Regions from separate parts of the Serratia sp. TSA_130.1 genome, predicted to be linked through region 3. Evidence: predicted binding sites of a transcription regulator. Region 3 holds the regulator's gene; each other region holds the start of a gene.
The links. The regulator CRP, encoded in region 3, controls carbon source genes, mostly activating them, when cyclic AMP is high. The targets are predictions, from matches to a motif close to ATGTGANNNNNNTCACAT.
Positions count from the first base shown of each region.

Region 1 (7,485 bases), on a different contig from region 3:
AATAAGCTTCTCTGCGAATCGCCAAATAAGAAATATTATTTTAGAAACAGAGAAATTCATTCAAGTCGAATATCAATCAATATTTCAAGGCATATCCATAATAAATACTGCCGTAGGTTAAACTCGTTGTATTGAAGCGTGGGTCAGACATTTTCTGACCCACTCACTTCCCGCTTAAATCCTCACCCTTTAACCGACGACACCACATTGAGCGGCTGGGCATCCGGCAGGATATTCATGTGCTCCAGCACCTGGGCCATGATCTTGCCGAACACCGGCCCGGCTACCGAGCCGCCGAAGTGCTTGCCGGCTTTCGGGTTGTTGACCATCACCACCAGCGCTACCTGCGGATCGCTGGCCGGCGCCACGCCGGCGGTATAGTTGATATAGCCGCCGTCGTATTTGCCGCTGGGGCCCATTTTCTCGGCGGTACCGGTTTTGATCGCCAAACGGTAGCCGGGCACCGCAGCGCTCACCCCGCTGCCGCCCGGCAAGGCGTCGCTTTCCATCATATGCACCACGGACCTGACCGTATCGGCCGGCAAAATGCGTTGCCCCATCACCGGCGGCGTCACCTTAGTGATCGACAGCGGCCGATAAATGCCGAAGGAACCGATCGCGGCATACTCGCGCGCCATTTGCAGCGGCGTCACGCGCAGCCCATAGCCGAAGGAGAACGTGGCGCGTTCGATATCGGCCCAGCGCTCGCGATGCTGCGGCAGGTAGCCGCTGCTCTCGTTGCCGATGCCAAGCTCGGTCGGCCGCCCCAGGCCAAAGCTGCGGTAGACCGCCGGCAGCACCGTGGCCGGCAGCGCCAGCGCAATGTGCGATACCGCGATGTCGCTCGATTTTTGCAGCACGCCGGTGATGGTCAGCTTCGACCAGTGGCCGACGTCCTTAATCAGGTGACCGTTCACCCGATACGGCGTGGTGTCCAACACGGTATCCGGCCGAATCAGCTTATGTTCCAGCCCCACCATCACCACGACCGGCTTCACCGTCGAACCCGGTTCGAAGCTGTCGCTGCTGCACACGTTGCGGATATCTTTCGCCGGCGTGCTGCCATAGTTGTTCGGGTTGAACGACGGGTAGCTGGCCATGCCGAGGATTTCGCCGGTGTCGATTTTCACCAGCACCGCGCAGCCGGAGTCGGCCTGGTTAGCCACCACGCCGTCGCGGATCTGCGCATAGAGCACGTACTGAATAAATTTGTCGATGCTGAGCGTCACATTCGGCGGTGGAACCGGATCCACGCTTTTAATCACGCCGATCACCGCACCGCTGCCGTCCTTCTGGTAGACCCGCAGGCCGTTTTTACCCTGCAGCAACGGGTTGAAGCCCAGCTCGATGCCCTCCAGCCCCTGATTGTCCTGGCCGACGATGCCGATCAGTCCGGCCGCATCCTGGCCCATCGGATAGAAGCGGCTGAAATCCTGCTCGGTGCTGACGCCGGTCAGGTGCAGTTTGCTGATATAAGCGGCGTTGTCGTCCTCCACCTTGCGCGCCAGGTAGACAAAGCGTTTGTGCGCGTTGCTCTGGATCAGATGCTGCACGTCCGCCAGCGGGATCTTCAGCACGTTGGCCATGCTCTGCCAGCGTTCGTTGCCGGTATCGGTCTGGGTATCGAGAATATGCTTCGGATCCAGCACGATGTCTTTCGACGACACGCTGACCGCCAGCGCCTCATTGTTGCGATCGGTGATCATGGCGCGGTTGGTCGGCACTACCTGGGTGCGAATCGAGCGCTGATCTGCCTGGTTCGCCAACTGCTGGTGTTCCAGCAGTTGCAGGTAACCGACCCTGAACGCCAACAGAAAAAAACAGACCAGCATGCCGGCGCAAATCCAGCCGAAACGAACTGTGGAATAGGTTTTACCGCTCTTTTTGGTCGATGGCGCCACTGTTGTGTTAACCCTGCGTTTTTATTCGGTTTATCGTGTTATTTCAGTCTACCTTGCCGGAAATGGTCAGGAGATTGCAGTTTGTAAGAAAGTAAAAACAAACCGCATCACCGTTGCACATCCGCACTGTCGTTTAACTGCGGTTTAGTTTGCGCCGCGTCGCCGGGCTGGGGCGCGTTGGCCGGATCGAAAATGTGGTCGAGGATCGCGCGCGCGGTCGGCCCCGCCACCACGCCGTCGCCGCCGCCGTTTTCCAGGATCAGCGCCATCGCCACCCGGGGGTTTTTGTAGGGGGCGAACAGCGTATAAAAGATGTGATCGCGCAGCCGCACCGGAATCATTTTGGCGTTGTAAGTCTGGTTTTGCTTCAGGCTGAACACCTGCGAGGTGCCGGATTTAGCGGCAATCTGGTACGGCGCGGTATGGAACAGCTTGTATCCGGTGCCGTTCGGCAGGTTGGCCATGCCATACATGCCGTTGCGCACAATGCCCCAGTAAGGCGAACGGGGATCGCCAATCTGCAGCGCCTGCGTCGGCGGCTGATAACGCGTGACCCGGTTGCCCTGCTGCAGCGAATACAGCAGGTGCGGCGTTTTCACCTTACCGTTGTTGATCAGCGTAGTCAGCGCTTTCACCATCTGAATAGGCGTCGCTACCCAATATCCCTGGCCGATGCCGACCGATACCGTATCCCCCTGATACCAGACTTTTTTGTGCACCTTCAGCTTCCAGTCGCGGCTTGGCAGCACGCCGCGGTACTCTTCGTTCAGATCGATGCCGGTCGACTGGCCGTAACCAAACTGGCTCAGCCAATGGTGAATGCGATCGATGCCCATCTCATACGCCACCTGATAAAAGAAGGTATCGGCGGACTCTTCTATCGCTTTGGTGACGTTGAGCATGCCGTGACCGGTCTTCAGCCAGTCGCGATAGCGCCGCTCGGTGCCGGGCAGCGTCCAGGTCGGCGCGCCGAAAAAGGTGGTGGTGGGCGTGATCACCCCGGCAAACAGCGCCGAAACCGCCATGTAGGGCTTCACCGTCGACGCCGGCGGGTACAGCCCCTGGGTGACGCGGTTGATGAGCGGCAAATCCGGGTTGCGAAGCAGCGCCTTATAGGCCTGATAGCCGATGCCTTTGACGAAGGGATTGGGATCGTAACTGGGGCTGGAGACCATCGCCAGAATGCCGCCGTCGCGCGGATCTTCCACCACCACCGCGGCGCGTTGCCCCTTCAGCACCGATTCGATGTACTGCTGCAGCGGCAGATCCAGCGTCAGGTAGATGTTTTTGCCGGCCTGCGGCGGCTGCTCCTTCAGCAAGCGGATCACCCGCCCGTGGTTATCCACCTCCACCTCCTGATAGCCGGTGGTGCCGTGCAGCTCGGACTCGTAATAGGCCTCGATGCCCTGTTTGCCGATGTTGCGATCGGCGGCATAGTTCTCGCTCAACCCGGCCTTGTCCAGGCGCTTGAGATCGCTGTCGTTGATCTTCGACACGTAGCCCAGCACGTGCGCCAGCTGCGCGCCGTAAGGATATTCGCGCTGCTGATAGGTATCGATAGTCACCCCGTCGAAACGGTATTGATTGACGGCGAAACGCGCCACCTCGGTGTCGTTCAGCCCCGCTTTTAGCGTTATCGGCTTGTAGCGGCTGTTGTGGTGCATGTCGTCGCGAAACGCGCTGATATCTTCCGGCGTCAGATCTACGATCGGCGTCAACGCCTGCAGCAGCGCCGATATATCGGTGATTTTGCTGGGCGTGATCTCGATGCGATACAGTGTCACGTTTCGTACCAGCGGAATGCCGTTGCGATCGAAGATCAGCCCGCGGCTTGGGGCGATCGGCAACATCTTGATGTCATTCTGGTTGGAGCGCGTCTGGTAAAAGCCGTGCTGGCGAATTTGCAGCCGGTAGAGGTTGACGACCAGCGCGCCGAAACAGACCACCACCAGCGCCAGCGCCACGGCCGCCCGGCGGATAAACAGCATCTCTTCCGCGGAGTGGTCGCGAATTTTTTCTTTTAACAGGGCCATGCGGAGCCGATACCTTTTGCGTCACATTTCCCCGCAAAATCAGGGAACTGAAAAGCCGGCAAGCATAGCGTTATCGGGCGCGACGCCCCATGAAAAGGTTGCTAATGAAATGGCATAACTGTTTCAGCATATTGGAATGTTACCGGCGGCGATTTTTTCACCGCGCGCCCCATTGAGCCGCCGTTCCTCTCAATGCTACAATGTGATCCTTATCACACTATTACCGTTATTCTCCTCCGCATTTTCCTGTCGGCGCCCTGCCGGATGCGGCTTTTTGTTACATAGGATCGAGTTCGATGAGTACCATTGCCACCGGTTTAATCATGATGCGCTGGGAGTTGCTGAGCGCCGTGATGATGTTCTTCGCCAGCCAGTTAAACGTCGTTTGCCGTAAAACCAGCCGCAATGGCATGGCGTTCATGTTCAGCAGCCTGGGCCTGTTTACCGCCTGCTGGTTCGTGATGGGCCTGATGGGCATTCACTTCACCCTCGAAGCCTTCACCCAATTCTGGTCATCGGCCTGGGATCGCTACGTGGACGTGGTCAGCACCATGCCGGTCGATTGGCCGATGCCGTAATCTCGCCGCTGGGGGGCAACTCAGGCCGCCCCTGCAATCAGTTCGCTTCCGCAGACGGCGCCGCCGCCAGCCGCGCCATCAGCGCCCCCGCTTCGAGCAACAGCGCCTGCTCCCGCTCGGACAGACAGCTTTCCATCGCCGCCAACAACCACGCCTCGCGTCGGGCGCGGCTTTGCTGCAGCAAACCCAGCCCGGCGGACGTCAGCCGCACCCGCACCCGGCGTTTGTCTTCGGCATCCGGCGTGCGCACCAGCAGCCCATCGGCTTCCAGCTCGCGCAACGCGGCCGCCAGGTTTGAGGAGCGCATACGCTCCGACTCCGCCAGCAACGACGGCGTCGCCTCGCCGCCATGGCGATCGATAGCCCCCAACAGCATCAACTGGGCCCAGGATTTTTCGTCGCTGCGCGACTCGCGCCGCATGCGGCGCACCAGCGACATTAACTGCGTGCGCAGCAGCGTCACGTCTTCAGGATGATCTTTTTTCATTGGCATCAATAGATAACGATAGATTCAATCGTACTTTCACACCGGGGGCAGGAACGGTCAACCGAAATTGGCGCGAGAGAAACCCCAGGCCGCTATTTGCGCGCGCCGGGACTGGCCAGCAACGCGCCATCCATCAGGAAAGCGAACAGCAAACCGATACCGCCGCCGAGCAGCACATTAAACGCCCTTTCCGCCGCGATTTCCGGCGCTTTTCCGGCGATAATCAATGCACAGGCGATGCAGGCGCAACGCACGCCAAAGCCTAAGGCATAACGATGAAAAGAGACCAATGTCAGCATCGTGGCCACGGTAAGCAGTTCGTAGCCCATATCGCTATGCGGTATGAGATACCCCAGCAAAATGCCGGCGGGAACCCCCATCAACGCACCTGACGCCCGCTGACGAAGCTTATTGCGCGTGGTCGCCATATCGCCGGTGATCACGCTGACGGCCGACCAGATCACCCATTGACCATAATCGAGCTGCCGCCATTCGACGAGCGCGGCAGACAGCCCGACGGCAAAAATCACGGCCAACAGCGCTTCACCGCAGGCGACCCGGGCGCCAAATCCTTCGCTGCGGTGCAGTTTAAGGTAATGACGCCATGCATTTTCAAACGGCAGATAAGCCCGTTGCCGGTGCTCTATCAGCGCGAGCGCCAACACCGGCAAAGCGGCCACCCAGAGATAGGGAAACAGTGCCCAGGCGCGTTGGATCATTGGCGCGTGCGTGCCGCCTTCTGCAATCTCGCACGCCAGATAAAGGGCCGGGATAAAGATAAAATTACCCAAGGATCGCAATTTGCCGCCGCAGGCGGATATCCCCACCGCCGCCGCCGCCGCAAAAACGCATGCCAAAATGAAGGTCGCCGGCGCCCGCATGGCGTACAGCAACGTCATGAAAACCGACAGCAGCGCAGCCGCATGCAGCATGACGCCGAGCGGCGCCAACTCAACCCTTTCGAACACGATAAACAGCGATATGGTAACCACCGAAGCCTTCAGCCAGTCGACGTTTCCGGTCGCCAGAGTCAGCGCCAGCAGCGGCGCCAACATCCACGCGCCCCGCAGCAGCAGCCGCAGGTTGATTTCGGCACGCAGCTGCATCAACGTTCGCCCAGCTGTTCCAGCGTGACGATATCGGCGATCGTCGCGAGCGTTTCCATGGAGATCCGGTGTTCTTGCGCGGTGGCTGCGGCGCAGGCCTCTTCCAGCACCCACACCTGATAATCACGATCGTGCGCGTCACGCGCCGTCGCCTGTACCGCCCAGGTGCTGCTGACCCCGCAAATTACCAGCCGCTCGATGCGGCGGGCGCGCAGTATCGCGTCCAGATTGGTGCCATAAAAAGCGCTGACGCGCGGTTTTACGATCGTTAATTCGCCCAGCTCTGACGCCAAATCGGGATGAAAAGCCGTCCCGGGTTGATCCAATGCGATAGCGCCAAATTGATGTGCCTGGCCGAACATCCGGGATTGTTTGGGCTGATCGATATAACCGGCGGCGAACCCGACTTTGACCAAAATACGCAGCCAATCCTTGCGCCGCGCGAGCGCTAATGCGCTGTTTGCCCGCACGATGACGTCGCGCTCAATGACCTGCTGCGCAGAACGCGCGATTTTTCCCTCAGGATGGGTGATATCAACGATGTAATCCAAAGCGATCAATGCGGTATTCATAGAGAGCTTCTCCTTGCCGCCGACACGACGATATGGGTAGAAGATGGGGCCGCCGAGCGGCCAGGAGGAGTAGCTTAAAATAAATACCTATGATAATATAGCTATTAATTTATAGCAAAATGTAACGACACGGCTGGCTTTACGTCTGCTCACGCAATTCTTCCGCGCCAGCCCATTCGCAGTGTTATTATTAACGTGCTTAATATCCCCTCCAAATTCAACGTGGTACGACAAATCAATGGAAGCGTGGAAAATCAATCTAATCTCGGTCTGGCTCGGGTGTTTCTTCACCGGGCTGGCGATGAGCCAAATCCTCCCTTTTCTGCCGCTGTACGTCGAACAACTCGGCGTCAGCGATCATCAATCCCTCAGCCTGTGGTCCGGGCTGGTATTCAGCGGCACCTTTTTGGTCTCTGCGGTGGTGTCGCCGCTGTGGGGCAGCCTGGCCGACCGTAAAGGCCGTAAGCTGATGCTGCTGCGCGCTTCGCTGGGCATGGCGATCGTCATCGCGCTGCAGGGGCTGGCCACTAACGTGTGGCAGCTGTTCGCGCTGCGCGCCCTGATGGGGCTGACGTCCGGCTATATTCCCAACGCCATGGCGCTGGTCGCCTCGCAGGCGCCGCGCGATAAAAGCGGCTGGGCGCTGGGCACGCTCTCGACCGGGCAGATCTCCGGCGTGATCGCCGGGCCGCTGCTGGGCGGGCTGATGGCCGACCATCTGGGGCTGCGGGTGGTGTTTTTCGTCACCTCCGGGCTGATGTTCGTCAGTTTCCTGGTGACGCTGTTCCTGATTAAAGAGCGGCGCATC
Region 1 is NZ_JBQZFS010000004.1:121,303-128,787, forward strand. Features, by position in the region: gene ACUTQY_RS16190 (penicillin-binding transpeptidase domain-containing protein) at 183-1,901, opposite strand; gene mrdA (penicillin-binding protein 2) at 2,009-3,934, opposite strand; gene ACUTQY_RS16200 (YjcB family protein) at 4,231-4,512, shown strand; gene ACUTQY_RS16205 (MarR family winged helix-turn-helix transcriptional regulator) at 4,550-4,999, opposite strand; gene ACUTQY_RS16210 (FUSC family protein) at 5,092-6,054, opposite strand; gene ACUTQY_RS16215 (cysteine hydrolase family protein) at 6,105-6,677, opposite strand; gene ACUTQY_RS16220 (multidrug efflux MFS transporter) at 6,916-7,485, shown strand, end outside.
Region 1: a site for CRP is predicted at 4,135-4,152, ahead of ACUTQY_RS16200 (YjcB family protein). Genes of this name have one in related genera too.

Region 2 (7,485 bases), on a different contig from region 3:
GGCACGCCGCAGCATTTCTCGCGTTTCAGCAGCTGCACGCCGATATCCAGCGCGTTGAACACCCGGACCAAATCCTTGCCCAGCTGCGGGTGGTTATAGTTGACGAAGCAACCGTGGAAGAATGCCACCTGCTCGGCGTAACGCTGCTGAGCCTGCGCCTGTTGCCGGTACCAGCGGCGGAAGGTGCCGAAGGAATATTTCGGCAGTTCGCGCCGGTGATCGATCTTCAGCGCCTTGTCCAGCAGCTTGCGCACCGGTTTCAACCCGGTGGCGGCGTTGACGATCGGCGCAAACGGCGTCGACAGCGATCCCATGATATCGGTATGGCTGAGGATGGCATCGCGCAGCGTCGGCTTGCTCTGGGCGAAGTCGGCGCGGGCGCGCTGAATGATGTCGCCGATTTTGACGTCGGACGGGCAGGCCACTTCACAACGCTTGCAGTTGGTGCAGTATTTCAGCGCTTCGTCGTACAGCGCCGGGTCTTTCAGCCGCAGCCGCTCGCCGTCCGGCCCCGCCTGTTTCGGCCCCGGGTAGAGCGGGTTCACTTTGGCGACCGGGCAGTAAGTGGTGCAGACGGTGCATTTGATGCAGCTTTCAAAGCTGTGGTCCCGATGCAGGCTCATACGTTCTCCTCCGCGGCGATCTGCTGCGCGACGTGCAGCGCGCCGATCAATGACACGCCGGCGCCGCAGCCCTGCTGCAGCGGGTCGTAGCCGCCGGCGACCGCGCCGATGGCGTACAGGTTGTCGAACGGCACTCCCTGCTTCATCGCCCGCAACCTGCCGTCGGTACGCACGCCGAACTGCAGGTAAGGCTGCGGCGCGAACAGCTCGCGTCGGCTCCAGTCGGCGCGATCCGCCCGACTGTGTACGTCCAGCCCGAAGATCGGTTCGCGCACCCCGTCGAAATCGGCCACCAGTCCATTGCTGAAGAAGCTGCCGCTGGCCAGCACCACCTGCTGCGCCCGCAGCGGAATATCGCCGTGGTTGCGGGTGTACAAACCGGTGACGCGGCTGGCCTCGCTCTCGGCGCGCAGCACGCTGTCGCCCGGCATGAAAACGCCGCCCAACTGCTGGAAACGCCGCCGCAGCGCCTGATGCAAGCGCATGCCGGGCACCGAAGGCGGCAACGTCGGCAGCAGTCGGATCGGCTTGCCGACCGCATCCTGCAGCACCTCCAGCGACGCGTCGTCCTCCAGACCCAGACAGGCCGGCAGGAAGAGCGCCTCGGCCTCGCCCGCCAGCCGCCGCAGCTCTTCGGCCATCGGCGGCAGGCTTTCCATCAAATCCAGTACCCGGGCGATGTTCACCGCGCGGAACTCGCTGGGATTATTGCGCAATCTGTCCAGCGCCGGCATGTGCAGATAGGCCACGTCCGTCTGCACGCCGAGCTCGCGGCTCAGGGCGTCGGCGGCCATCTGCGGTTGGAAGTCGAGGAACCCTTCGATGCCGATCACCGCAATACGCCGCCACGGCAGTTGGCCGGTCAGCGGCAGCGTCGGGATCGCCTGCGGGCTGAGCCAGGTGGCGCGGCGCGTGCCGAGCGGCGTGATGCGCAGATGGTTGTTCACCCCCTCGCCCTGCAGATTCAACCCGCAGCGTTCCAGCAGCCGCTGCGCGGCGGCGGACAGCGCCGCCACCCGGCCGGGCCCGATCAGGGCGTACGGATGCTGCGGCGCCTGTTGCGCCAGCTGCGGCAACGCCGCCAGCGGCATCTCGACCGGCGTGCCGTCCGGCAATCTCGCCAGCAGATCGAGCGAGCCTGAGGAGAAGTAGAGCGCGCTCTGGCCAGAACTAACCACCGCGCAGCGCTTGCCCTGTTCGGCCACGGCAATGGCGCAGCTCAGGCCCGCCAGACCACCGCCAATCACCACAACGTCAAATCGCATCATCCGCCTCCTGCTCCTGGTCGGCCTGGGCTTCAAGCCCGCATAATCCCTGGTAAACCCAACTGGTGAATTCGCTCTCGCGCAGCGCATCGCCCCAGGCGATCGGCCGTACGCCTTTCCAGCGTTCGTTGAGGAACTGCGACAGCTGCGCGATGGATTGCTGCGGCGTGCTGACGTTAAAGCGCGTCAACAGCCCGGCGGCGCGGCAGGCGCAGAGTTCGCCCTGGCAGGTGCCCATGCCGACGCGGGTGCGGCGGCGCAGATCCACCAGGTTATTGACGGTCAGCGAGTTGACCGCATAGCGCACTTCCCCGGCGGTCACCGCCTCGCATTCGCACACCAGGCTGGTGTCGAGCCGATCGGCCGCCGGCACCTGGCTGGCGCGATCGCCGTGGCGGTAAATTGCCGAGCCGCGAATGCTGGCGGGCAGAGAAACCACGCTGCGCACCGTTTCCTCCGCCGACTGACGGGATCCGGGCAGCGCGTCCTGCGCGGTGGTGCACGGACTATTTACGCCGAGCTTTTCGCATACCTTGTCGGTGGCCCACTCCGCCATCAGGCGGTAGGTCATCAGCTTGCCGCCGGTAATGGTGATAAACCCTTCCAGCCCGTCGCGGGCGGCGTGATCGAGCAGCACGATGCCGCGGCTGACGTTGCGCCCGCTGGGATCGTCGTCGCTGGCCACCAGCGGCCGCACCCCGGCATAGGCGCGCAAAATGCGGGTCTGCGCCAGGGTGGGCGCCAACAGCGCCCCTTCGCGGATCAGAATATCCACCTCCTGCGGGGTCACCAGCATGTTGTCAATTTGGTCGTAGTCGATATGGGTCGAGGTCGTGCCGATCAGCGAGATGGTGTCGCCTGGCACCAGGATGTCGGCGTCCGCCGGTTTGCGGCAGCGGTTGATCACCATGTTGTTGATGCGATGGCCGAGGATCAGCAGCGCTCCCTTGGCCGGGAACATGCGGATGCGCAAATCGGCGTATTCGGCGATCTGCTGGCCCCAGATGCCGGCGGCGTTGACCACCACCGGCGCATGCAGCTCATAGCGCCGCTGATTCTGATGGTCGTAAACGCGCACGCCCGTCACCCGATCGCCGCTGCGCAGCAACCCCACCACCTGATGGTAGGTCAGGATCTGCGCGCCGTGCTCGCGCGCGTCCAGCATATTGGCGGCGGTCAGCCGGAAGGGATCGACGGTGCCGTCCGGCACCCGCACCGCGCCGATCAGCGCCGGGTTAGCCGCCGGCTCCAGCCGCAGCGCCAGCTGCGGGTCGATCGCTTCGGCGTCGATGTCGGCCTGGCGACAGGCGGCGATAAACTGCTGCTGATAGTCCAGCGAGTCTTGCGGCAAGGTGATGAACAGCCCGTTGGTGCGCTCGATACAGTGATGCGCGATGCGTTTCAGGATGCGGTTCTCTTCTATGCATTCGCGCGCCGACTCGCCGTCGGTCACCGCATAGCGCGCGCCGCTGTGCAGCAAACCGTGGTTGCGGCCGGTGGCGCCGGTGGCGATGTCGTGGCGCTCCAGCAAAATGCATCGCAAGCCGCGCCGCGCACAGTCGCGGGCAATGCCTGCGCCGGTGGCGCCGCCGCCGATGATGATCACATCCGTTTCGCCGCCGTCAAAATAGCTGCTCATGTCGCTCCCTCAGGATCGGTAGTTATGAGCCTATTGAGCCACGGTTACTAGGGTCTTTGTTTGATAAGGAACAATAACGAACATGAAACGAAATAAAAATGTCCACAAAAAACCATCAATGTGATCATAATCACGATTTTTGGACGTTTTTCTATTTCATAACGTTAACGAATCGCTCAAAATCCGCCGTGGTTTCATGAAAGTGTAACAATTGCGCCATTCGTCACAGCGACACCAGGCGTATTTGATGACAATGGCGCTCGTTATGGAACACAAAAACACCACATTCGATATCCGCTCAATCATCAAATGAACGTAAAAGGTCATATTGATGTGATAACAGATAAAGCCATCGGAGGCGCTCATGTTGAGTATTTTTAAGCCGGCCGCACACATCGCCCGTGTGCCGAGCGATAAGGTAGACCCGCTCTACCGTAAGCTGCGCTGGCAAATTTTCCTGGGGATCTTCTTCGGTTACGCCGCCTACTATCTGGTGCGTAAGAACTTCACCCTGGCCATGCCTTACCTGATCGAACAAGGCTTCAGCCGCGGTGACCTCGGCTTCGCGCTGTCGGGCATCTCCATCGCCTACGGCTTCTCCAAATTCATCATGGGTTCGGTCTCCGACCGTTCCAACCCGCGAGTGTTCCTGCCTGCCGGCCTGATCCTGGCGGCGGCGGTGATGTTGTTCATGGGCTTCGTGCCGTGGGCAACCTCCAGCATCGCCATCATGTTCGTCCTGCTGTTCCTGTGCGGCTGGTTCCAGGGCATGGGCTGGCCGCCGTGCGGCCGCACCATGGTGCACTGGTGGTCGCAGAAAGAACGCGGCGGCATCGTCTCCATCTGGAACTGCGCCCACAACGTGGGCGGCGGCCTGCCGCCGCTGCTGTTCCTGCTGGGCATGGCCTGGTTCAACGACTGGCACGCGGCGCTGTACATGCCGGCCTTCGGCGCCATCCTGGTGGCCCTGATCGCCTTCGGCCTGATGCGCGACACCCCGCAATCCTGCGGCCTGCCGCCGATTGAAGAGTACAAAAACGACTACCCGGACGACTACAGCGAAAAAGACGAAGAAGAGCTGACCGCCAAGCAGATCTTCATGCAGTACATCCTGCCGAACAAGCTGCTGTGGTACATCGCGGTCGCCAACGTGTTCGTCTACCTGCTGCGTTACGGCATTCTGGACTGGTCGCCGACCTACCTGAAAGAAGTGAAGCACTTCGCGCTGGACAAGTCTTCCTGGGCCTACTTCCTGTATGAATACGCCGGTATCCCGGGCACCCTGCTGTGCGGCTGGATGTCGGACAAAGTGTTCAAAGGCAACCGCGGCGCCACCGGCGTGTTCTTCATGACGCTGGTGACCATCGCCACCGTGGTGTTCTGGATGAACCCGGCCGGTAACCCGACCGTGGATATGATCTGTATGCTGGTCATCGGCTTCCTGATCTACGGTCCGGTGATGCTGATCGGCCTGCACGCGCTGGAGCTGGCGCCGAAGAAAGCCGCCGGCACCGCCGCGGGCTTCACCGGCCTGTTCGGCTACCTGGGCGGCTCGGTTGCGGCCAGCGCCATCGTCGGTTACACCGTAGACTTCTTCGGTTGGGACGGCGGCTTCATGGTGATGATCGGCGGCGGCGTGCTGGCGGTTATCCTGCTGCTGCTGACCATGCTGAACGAGAAGAAACACCACGCGGAAATCGCTGCCGGCAAGCGCGGCTAACCGTCACACGACTTTTGCATGATTTAAAGGCCGCCCTGCGGCCTTTTTACTACCCTGCCCCCAACAACACGGAGAAAACGGAATGCGGACTCAAGTCAAAGCCCTGCTGACAGGGATCATTCTCGCCACCTCAATGGTCAGCGCCGCGCAGGCGGCGGACAAAGTGGTGATCGCCCACCGCGGTGCCAGCGGCTACCTGCCGGAACACACCCTGCCGGCGAAGGCGATGGCCTACGCGCAAGGCGCCGATTACCTCGAGCAAGATCTGGTGATGACCAAGGACAACGAGCTGGTGGTGCTGCACGACCATTACCTCGATCGCGTCACCGACGTCGCCGAACGTTTCCCGAACCGCGCACGCAAAGACGGCCGTTATTACGCCATCGACTTTACGCTGGCGGAGATCAAATCGCTGAAGTTCACCGAAGGCTTTGACATCGAAAACGGCAAGAAGGTACAGGGCTACCCTGGCCGCTTCCCGATGGGCAAATCCGACTTCCGCGTCCACACCTTCCAGGAAGAGATCGAATTCGTACAGGGTCTGAACCATTCGACCGGCAAAAACATCGGCATCTATCCTGAAATCAAAGCGCCTTGGTTCCACAAGCAGGAAGGCAAAGACATCTCCAGCAAAGTGCTGGCGGTGCTCAAGCAGTACGGCTACACCGGCAAGAACGACAACGTCTACCTGCAGTGCTTCGACGCCAACGAGCTCAAACGCATCAAGAACGAGCTGGAGCCGAAGCTGGGCATGGATCTGAAGCTGGTGCAGCTGATCGCCTACAACGACTGGCAGGAAACCTACGAGCAGAAAGCCGACGGCAAGTGGGTGGAATACGACTATGACTGGATGTTCAAACCGGGCGCGATGAAGAAAATCGCTCAGTATGCCGACGGCATCGGGCCGGACTACCACATGCTGGTGGTGGCGGATCAATCCAAACCGGGCCACATCGTGCTGACCGACATGGTGAAAGAAGCGCACGCCAGCAAGCTGGCGGTGCACCCGTTCACCATCCGCGCCGATGCGCTGCCGAAGTACGTGACCGACGTAAACCAGCTGTATGACGTGATTTACAACCAGGCCGGCGTCGACGGCGTGTTCACCGACTTCCCGGACAAGGGCGTGCAGTTCCTGCAGAAGCAGGGCCAGCACAAGTAATAACAAGGGCGCCGCAAGGCGCCCTGATTATTTAAAGGTTATTTCAGAGGAACATCTTGCGCAGGTAGTGCGGCACCGCGTTATCGGCATTGGAACCGATCACCTCCAGCTCCGGCAGCATATCCTTCAGGCGCTGATGCGCATCGCGCATGATGCAGCCCTTGCCGGCCATCGACAGCATCTCCAGATCGTTCATGCCGTCGCCGAAGGCGATGCACTCTTGCAGCGTGTAACCGATGATCTTGGCCACTTCTTCCAGCGCATGCCCTTTCGACACACCGCCCGCCATCACTTCCAGGCAGGTTGGGAACGAGAAGCTGACGTTGACCCGATCGCCCCAGCGGGCGTTGATGGCGTCTTCCACCTGCAGCAACCGCTCGTGGTCTTCACAGGTGAAGTAAACCTTGCAGACGCCATCGGTTTCCAGCAGGCCCGGCTCGAACAGCTGATATTTGAACACCGACTCCTGGAAGAACTCTTCCTGCTCCGGGCTTTCGCGGTTGGTAAACCAATCGTCGTTGCGGTAGACGTTAGTGGTGATCTGCGGATCGTCGTGCAGCATGCCGTACAGATCGCGGGCGATATCCCCGTCCAGGTTATGGCTGAAGATCAGCTCGCCGGCCGTGTTGTGCACCCGCGCGCCGTTGGAGGTGATCATAAAGGCGCTGATTTCCAGGCTGTCGCGGATCTGCGCCACGTCGATGTGGTGGCGGCCGGTGGCGAACACGAAATGCACGCCTCGCTGGGTCAGCAACTTCAGCGTTTCTTTGGCGTACGGCGACAGGGTATGGTCGGGAGACAGCAGCGTGCCATCTAAATCGGAAGCGACGACGTGATACATAGCGTTATGTTCTAACCTCTGATGGAGTTGTCGGCGGCAGCGCGCCGCCTAAGTGTTGAGCAAAGAAGCGCAGGATTGCGTTCAGTGCTTCGGCGCGCATCGCGTCCCGCTCGAACAGGATCTCATGGCGTGCGCCGTTGATAACCCACGGAAGCCCCCCTTCGCAAGGGCGCCCCGCGTCTGACAGAGCCTGACAAAAAGCCTGGTGCGAACGGTTGTCAACCACCCGTTCTTC
Region 2 is NZ_JBQZFS010000006.1:222,712-230,196, reverse strand. Features, by position in the region: gene glpC (anaerobic glycerol-3-phosphate dehydrogenase subunit GlpC) at 1-623, opposite strand, end outside; gene glpB (glycerol-3-phosphate dehydrogenase subunit GlpB) at 620-1,888, opposite strand; gene glpA (anaerobic glycerol-3-phosphate dehydrogenase subunit A) at 1,878-3,527, opposite strand; gene glpT (glycerol-3-phosphate transporter) at 3,892-5,247, shown strand; gene glpQ (glycerophosphodiester phosphodiesterase) at 5,330-6,409, shown strand; gene yigL (sugar/pyridoxal phosphate phosphatase YigL) at 6,453-7,250, opposite strand; gene pldB (lysophospholipase L2) at 7,255-7,485, opposite strand, start outside.
Region 2: a site for CRP is predicted at 3,646-3,663, ahead of glpT (glycerol-3-phosphate transporter). Genes of this name have one in related genera too.

Region 3 (7,485 bases):
GCCGCTGATGCTGGAGCCCTGCGCCTACCGCATGGAGCAAGGCTTCTCCCGCGTCTATCAGCGCTACCTGTTGGGGCAGCTGAAACAAAACGCCACCCGCAAACTGTTGCACTACCCGGACACCCTGCCGCTCAAGCTGTCGCAGCTGAACGGGTTGCGGCGCATCCGCGAATTCGACGACGCCATCACCTCGCGCATTCACGGCTTCAGCGACGCCACCGATTATTATCGCCGCTGCAGCGCCCTGCCGCTGTTGCCGGCGATCCAAACGCCGCTGCTGATCATCCATGCGAAGGACGATCCCTTCATGACCCATGAGGTGATCCCCGACGTCGCCGGCCTGCCGCGCAATATCGAATATCAGCTGACCGAGTTCGGCGGCCACGTCGGCTTTGTCGGCGGCACGCTGAAAAAACCGCACATGTGGCTGGAGCATCGCATTCCGGCCTGGCTTTCCCCTTATCTGGACATCCCGACGTGATCATTCCCTGGCAAGAACTGGCAACCGACACCCTGAACAGCCTGATCGAATCCTTTGTGCTGCGTGAAGGCACCGATTACGGCGAGCACGAACGATCGCTGGAGCAGAAGGTGGAGGACGTGCGCCGCCAGCTGAAAAACGGCGAGGTGGTGCTGGTGTGGTCGGAACTGCATGAGAGCGTCAACATCATGCCGCGCGGTCAGTTCCGCGCCGGGCAGGAAGAAATTTAGTGGCGCCCGGTTCTATGACTGACGGAAAAAATCAGGTAACAATGGGACATTGCAAACCAGCGCGCGCCATTTTTTCCTGACATAGAGAGCGTCAACAAGAGCCACAATAATCCCCTGACGCCGGCGCATTCAACACGGAGTGACAACCACCATGTCTGCCAAACATCCCGTTATCGCGGTGACCGGTTCCAGCGGCGCCGGCACCACCACCACCAGCGTGGCGTTCCGCAAAATCTTCCAACAGCTCAACATTCGCGCCGCCGAGCTGGAGGGCGACAGCTTCCACCGCTACACCCGGCCGGAAATGGACGCGGCGATCCGCAAGGCGCGCGATCTGGGTAGACACATCAGCTATTTCGGCCCCGAGGCCAACGACTTCGGCCTGCTGCAGCAGAGCTTTATCGAGTACGGCAAAAACGGCACCGGCCGTTCGCGCAAGTACCTGCACACCTACGACGAAGCGGTGCCCTACAATCAGGTGCCGGGCACCTTCACCCCGTGGGAGCCGCTGCCGGCGCCGACCGACGTGCTGTTCTACGAGGGGCTGCACGGCGGTGTGGTCACCGAGCACCATGACGTGGCCAACCACGTCGATCTGCTGGTCGGCGTGGTGCCGATCGTCAACCTGGAGTGGATACAGAAGCTGATCCGCGATACCGGCGAACGCGGCCACTCCCGCGAGGCGGTGATGGATTCGGTGGTGCGTTCGATGGAAGACTACATCAACTACATCACGCCGCAGTTCTCGCGCACCCACATCAACTTCCAGCGCGTACCGACGGTGGATACTTCCAACCCGTTCGCCGCCAAAGCCATTCCCTCACTGGATGAAAGCTTCGTGGTGATCCACTTCCGCGGGCTGGATCAGATTGACTTCCCCTATTTGCTGGCGATGCTGCAGGGCTCGTTTATCTCGCACATCAATACGTTAGTGGTGCCGGGCGGCAAGATGGGGCTGGCGATGGAGCTGATCATGGCGCCGCTGGTACAGCGGCTGCTGGAAGGCAAGAAGATCGAATAAACGCGTTGAGCGCGGCGGCGGGCCGCGCTCCGTCTCGATTACGCCGGCTGGCGGATCTCGAAGCTGTGGGTCACCGTGGCGGCCTTGTTGAGCATCAGCGCCACCGAGCAGTACTTCTCCGCCGACAGGTTCACCGCTCGCTCTACGATTTTGTCGGTCAGATCCTGGCCGGTGACGATGAAGTGCAGGTTGATATGGGTGAACAACCGCGGGGCTTCTGCACGGCGCTCGGAGGTCAGCTTCACCTCGCAGTCGCGCACGTCGTTGCGCCCTTTTTGCAGGATGGACACCACGTCGATCGCGCTGCAGCCACCCACCGACATCAGCACCATCTCCATCGGGCTGGGCGCTTTATCGCCGGCGTTGCCGTCCATCAGCACCTGGTGGCCGGAGGCCGATTCACCCAAAAACGTTAACCCTTCCACCCACTTAACTCTTGCCTGCATTCTGGTCACTCCGGTTGATTTCTTAAAATCAGAGTACGCTTTCGCATAGAAACAGGCAACGTAACCTGATGCTAATCATGCTGAAGCGAGACAACACGAGACACCCGCCTTACTCTGTGCTACAAACAGAGCCGCAATAAATCTTTCCGGGACACTGAATTTCAGGGAAACGCCCAGAGAAAGGCTCCTTTACCGGTATGTTAACAGAATGTAGCTTGCAGCGCTTACGGCAAGTTAATATGCTAGAGCGACAGCGTATTTTTATGACACGCCTCAAAACTTGCCGGTAGCCCTCGCTCATAACTGCGGCTACAGGCGGGTTTTACAGGGAACTCTGACCCCTGTGACACAAGGCAGCGATAACAACAGAGGATAACAGCGAATGGTTCTCGGCAAACCGCAAACAGACCCTACTCTCGAATGGTTCCTGTCTCATTGCCATATCCACAAATATCCATCGAAGAGTACGCTGATTCACCAAGGTGAAAAGGCCGAAACGCTTTACTACATCGTGAAAGGCTCCGTCGCGGTGCTGATCAAGGATGAAGAAGGTAAAGAGATGATCCTGTCCTACCTCAACCAGGGGGATTTCATCGGCGAGCTCGGATTGTTCGAAGAAGGTCAGGAGCGCAGCGCCTGGGTTCGCGCCAAAACCGCCTGTGAAGTGGCCGAAATTTCCTACAAGAAATTCCGCCAGTTGATCCAGGTTAACCCGGACATCCTGATGCGTCTGTCCGCCCAAATGGCGAGCCGCCTGCAGGTCACTTCCGAAAAAGTGGGCAACCTCGCCTTCCTGGACGTCACCGGCCGCATCGCGCAAACCCTGCTGAATCTGGCGAAGCAACCCGACGCCATGACTCACCCGGACGGCATGCAGATCAAGATCACCCGCCAGGAAATCGGCCAGATCGTCGGCTGCTCGCGTGAAACCGTTGGCCGTATTCTGAAAATGCTGGAAGACCAAAACCTGATTTCCGCCCACGGCAAGACCATTGTCGTCTACGGCACCCGTTAATCCCTGAAGAAACGGCGCAATCTGCGCCGTTTTTTTGTCTGCTCTCTGCCATGTGGCGCCGCCTGATTTACCACCCGGAAGTCAACTACGCACTGCGACAAACGCTGGTGTTGTGCCTGCCGGTGCTGTTTGGCCTGCTGATTGGCCAGCTGCAGCTCGGCCTGATGTTCTCTCTGGTGCCCGCCTGCTGCAATATCGCCGGTCTGGACACGCCGCATAGGCGCTTCTTTAAACGGCTGATCGTCGGCGGTGCGCTGTTTGCCCTCAGCAGCCTGCTGCTGCAACAAGCCCTGCTGTGGCACGTGCCGCTGCCGGCGCTGATGCTGGGCCTGGCGCTGCTGCTCGGCGTCACCGGCGAAATCAGCCCGCTGCACGCCCGGCTGTTGCCGGCGGCGCTGGTGGCCGCCATCTTCTCCCTCAGCATGGCCGGCACCGTGCCTCTCTGGCAGGCGCCGCTGCTGTACGCGATCGGCACCGCCTGGTACGGCTTATTCACCTGGTTCTGGTTCCGGCTGTGGAAAGAGCAGCCGATGCGCGAGACGCTGAGCCAGCTCTATCTGGAACTGGCGGACTACTTCGAAGCCAAATACTCGCTGCTGACTCAGCACACCGATCCGCAGACCGCTCTGCCGCCGCTGCTGGTGCGCCAGCAAAAGGTGATGGATCTGATCAGCCTGCTGTACCAACAGCTTAATTTCCTGCCGCACGCCAACAACCTCGATCAAAAGCGTCTGCAACGCGCCTTTCAGGTGGCGATGGATCTGCAGGAGCACATCACCGTCAGCCTGCACTTGCCGGAGGAAGTACAAAAACTGATGGAGCAGAGCCAGGCCGAAGCGATCATTCGCCGCAACGCTCAGGTGATCGCCGGGCGGCTGCGCGTGGTGGCGCACGATATTCTCTACCATCAACATTCGAAGCGCTTTTCCATGACGCACGAACTGGCGGCGCTGGAAAAAATGGCGGCGCAGCATCCCGACAACCCGGTCGGCCAGTTTTGTTACTACCATTTCAGCCGCATTGCCCGCCTGCTGCGCACCCAGCATCCGCTGTACCGCCGCGATTTGATGCCCAGCCAGCATCGCCTGCCGTTTTGGCCGGCGTTGGCCAGCTACCTGTCGTTCAAATCCACGGCGCTGCGCAACGCCGCGCGGCTGGGGGTGACGCTGGCGGTCGGCAGCAGCCTGGGGGCGGTATTCAATCTGCCGAAGCCGTACTGGATACTGCTCACCATCATGCTGGTGAGCCAAAACGGCTATAACGCCACCCGGGTGCGTATTCAGCACCGTGCGCTCGGCACGATCGCCGGTTTGTTGCTGGCGGCCGGGCTGTTGCAGCTGCAATTACCGGAAGCAGAAACACTGAGCATCATGCTGATGATCACGCTGTTGGCCTACCTGGTTTCGCGCAAGAACTACGGGCTGTCGGTGATTGGCTTTACGGTCACGGCGGTTTACACCCTGCAGCTGCTGGCGCTGAACGGCTCGCATTTTTTGGTGCCGCGTCTGATCGATACGCTGATCGGCTGCGTGCTGGCGTTCGGCGGCACCATTTGGCTGTGGCCGCAGTGGCAAAGCGGGCTGCTGCGCAAGAATGCCCATCAGGCGCTGGAAAACGATCAAGCCGCGCTGCGGCTGATGCTGAAGCAACCGGAGCCGGACGCCACCGCGTTGGCCTATGCCCGCATGCAGGTCAACCAGGCGCACAATGCGCTGTTCACTTCGCTCAATCAGGCGATGCAGGAACCGGGGTTCGCCTCGAACTATCTGGCGGACATGCGGCTGTGGGTCACTCACAGCCAGTTCATCGTCGAACACCTGAACGCCATGACCATCCTGGCGCGCGAGCACTACATGCTGACGCCGAAGCTGGCGGAAGCGTATCTGCAAACCTGTGAAATCGCGCTGCAAAGCTGCCAGCAGCGGTTGGAATACGACGGCCCGAGCAGTGACAACAGCGGCATCATGCAGCCGCCGGATCTGCATCCGGAGATGCCCGTCACCGAGATGGAACGTCATTTGCGGCGTATTCTGTCGCACCTGAGCGTCATGCACACCATTTCGTCGCTGGCCTGGCGCCAGCGCCCGCACCACGGCATCTGGCTCAAGCGTAAACTGCGCGATCAATAAGGGCGCGGCATGCCGCGCCCCGTTATTCGCCGCAGGTGCTTCAGGCGTTGATCACATCCTGCACCGCCAGCTCGAACAGCGCCATGCCGGCCTCGATGTCCTGCAGCTCCACCACCAGCGACGGCGCAAAGCGGATCACGTTCGGCCCGGCGTTGAGGATCATCAGCCCACGCGCGGCGGCGGCGGTGAGGAAATCGCGCGCTCTGCCGTGATAATGCGGCGTCAGCTCGGCGCCGATCAGCAACCCCATGCCGCGAATGGCGGTGAAAATACCGTATTTATCGCCGATATTCTGCAAAGACTGTACATACAGCGCATGGCGCTGCTCGATGCCGCTCAGCACCTCCGGCGTATTGATCACATCCAGCGCCGCCTCCGCCACCGCGCAGGCCAGCGGGTTGCCGCCATAGGTGGTGCCGTGAGTGCCCACCTGCATCACCGACGCAATCTCTTCGGTAGTCAGCATGGCGCTCACCGGGAAACCGCCGCCCAGCGCCTTGGCGGTGGTGAGAATGTCCGGCGTCACGCCATAATGCATATAGGCGAACAGCTTGCCGCTGCGCCCCATACCGCTTTGCACTTCATCGAACACCAGCAGCGCCTGATGTTGGTCGCACAGTTTGCGCACGCCTTTAAGGAAGTCGGCGTCGACCGGCGTAATGCCGCCCTCGCCCTGAATCGGCTCCATCACCACCGCGCAGGTGTGGTCGTCCATCACCGCTTTCACCGCCGCCAGATCGTTGAACGGCACGTGCACGATGTCGGCCGGCTTCGGCCCGAACCCGTCGGAATATTTGGCCTGCCCGCCCACCGACACGGTGAACAGCGTGCGGCCGTGAAACGCGTTATAGAAGGCGATGATTTTGGTTTTATAGGGGCTGTGGCGGGTGATAGCGTAATGACGCGCCAGTTTGAACGCCGCCTCGTTGGCCTCTGCGCCGGAGTTGGCGAAGAACACCCGATCGGCGAAGGTGGCGTCGATCAATTTGCTCGCCAGGCGCAGCGCCGGTTCATTGGTGAAGACGTTGCTGGTATGCCACAAGGTTTCGCCCTGGCGTTTGAGCGCCTCGACCAGCGCCGGATGGCAGTGCCCCAGCGCCGTCACCGCTATGCCGCCGGAAAAATCGATGTACTCTTTTCCCTGCTGATCCCAGACCCGGCTGCCTTGGCCGCGCACCGGCACAAACTGGGCGGGTGCATAAACAGGCAGGATCACCTGGTCAAAGGTGCTGCGGCTCACTGCGGATTTGTCAGTCATTTTCGGCTCCACCCTGAAGGTTTTTCAGCGCTATCGCGATGTTATAATGAAAATATAATCACGAAATATGCATAAAAAAACACTAAAGCGCAAATGCAAAACGCCTGACGGGCGAAAAAAATGCGAAGGGATTAACGCCTGAGAAAATTGTCCAACAGCTGATGGCCCTGCTCGCTGAGCACGCTTTCCGGGTGGAACTGCACCCCTTCCAGCGCCAGCGTGCGGTGGCGGATACCCATGATCTCGTCGCGCACGCCGTCGCGTTCGCTCCAGGCGGTCACTTCAAAGCAATCCGGCAGCGTATCGGCTTTCAGCACCAACGAATGGTAACGCGTCACGGTCAGCGGATCGCTCAGGCCGCGAAACACGCCGACGCCCAGATGGCGAATCGCCGAGGTTTTGCCGTGCATCACCGCGCGGGCGCGCACCACCTCGGCGCCGAACGCCTGCCCCAGCGCCTGGTGCCCCAGGCACACGCCGAGGATCGGCAGCTTGCCGGCGAAATGACGAATGGCAGCCAGCGAGATGCCCGCTTCGTTCGGGGTACAAGGGCCGGGGGAAATCACCAGATGCTGCGGCGCCAGCCGCTCGATATCGGCCAGCTGCAGCTCATCATTGCGCTTCACCACCACCTCGGCGCCCAACTCGCAGAAGTACTGGTAAAGGTTATAGGTAAAGGAGTCGTAGTTATCGATCAGCAGCAGCATGTTAGGTCCGGCAGAGAAAAACGCCGCCATAGTTTACTGATTTAACCCGCCGCTGCCGACGATAATTTCCGCTTACTTTTTACGGCCGCCGGTGATCGAGCCCAGTACGCCGCGCAGGATCTGCCGGCCGAGATCGCGCGCCATGCTCTTGGCAGCGGTCTGGACGATGCCGTCGCGTTTGCCGCCGCGCGGGCCGGT
Region 3 is NZ_JBQZFS010000008.1:44,680-52,164, forward strand. Features, by position in the region: gene ACUTQY_RS21970 (hydrolase) at 1-481, shown strand, start outside; gene ACUTQY_RS21975 (YheU family protein) at 478-711, shown strand; gene ACUTQY_RS21980 (phosphoribulokinase) at 863-1,732, shown strand; gene ACUTQY_RS21985 (OsmC family protein) at 1,771-2,178, opposite strand; gene crp (cAMP-activated global transcriptional regulator CRP) at 2,561-3,193, shown strand; gene ACUTQY_RS21995 (YccS/YhfK family putative transporter) at 3,244-5,322, shown strand; gene argD (bifunctional acetylornithine/succinyldiaminopimelate transaminase) at 5,363-6,580, opposite strand; gene ACUTQY_RS22005 (aminodeoxychorismate synthase component II) at 6,712-7,287, opposite strand; gene ACUTQY_RS22010 (helicase HerA-like domain-containing protein) at 7,360-7,485, opposite strand, start outside.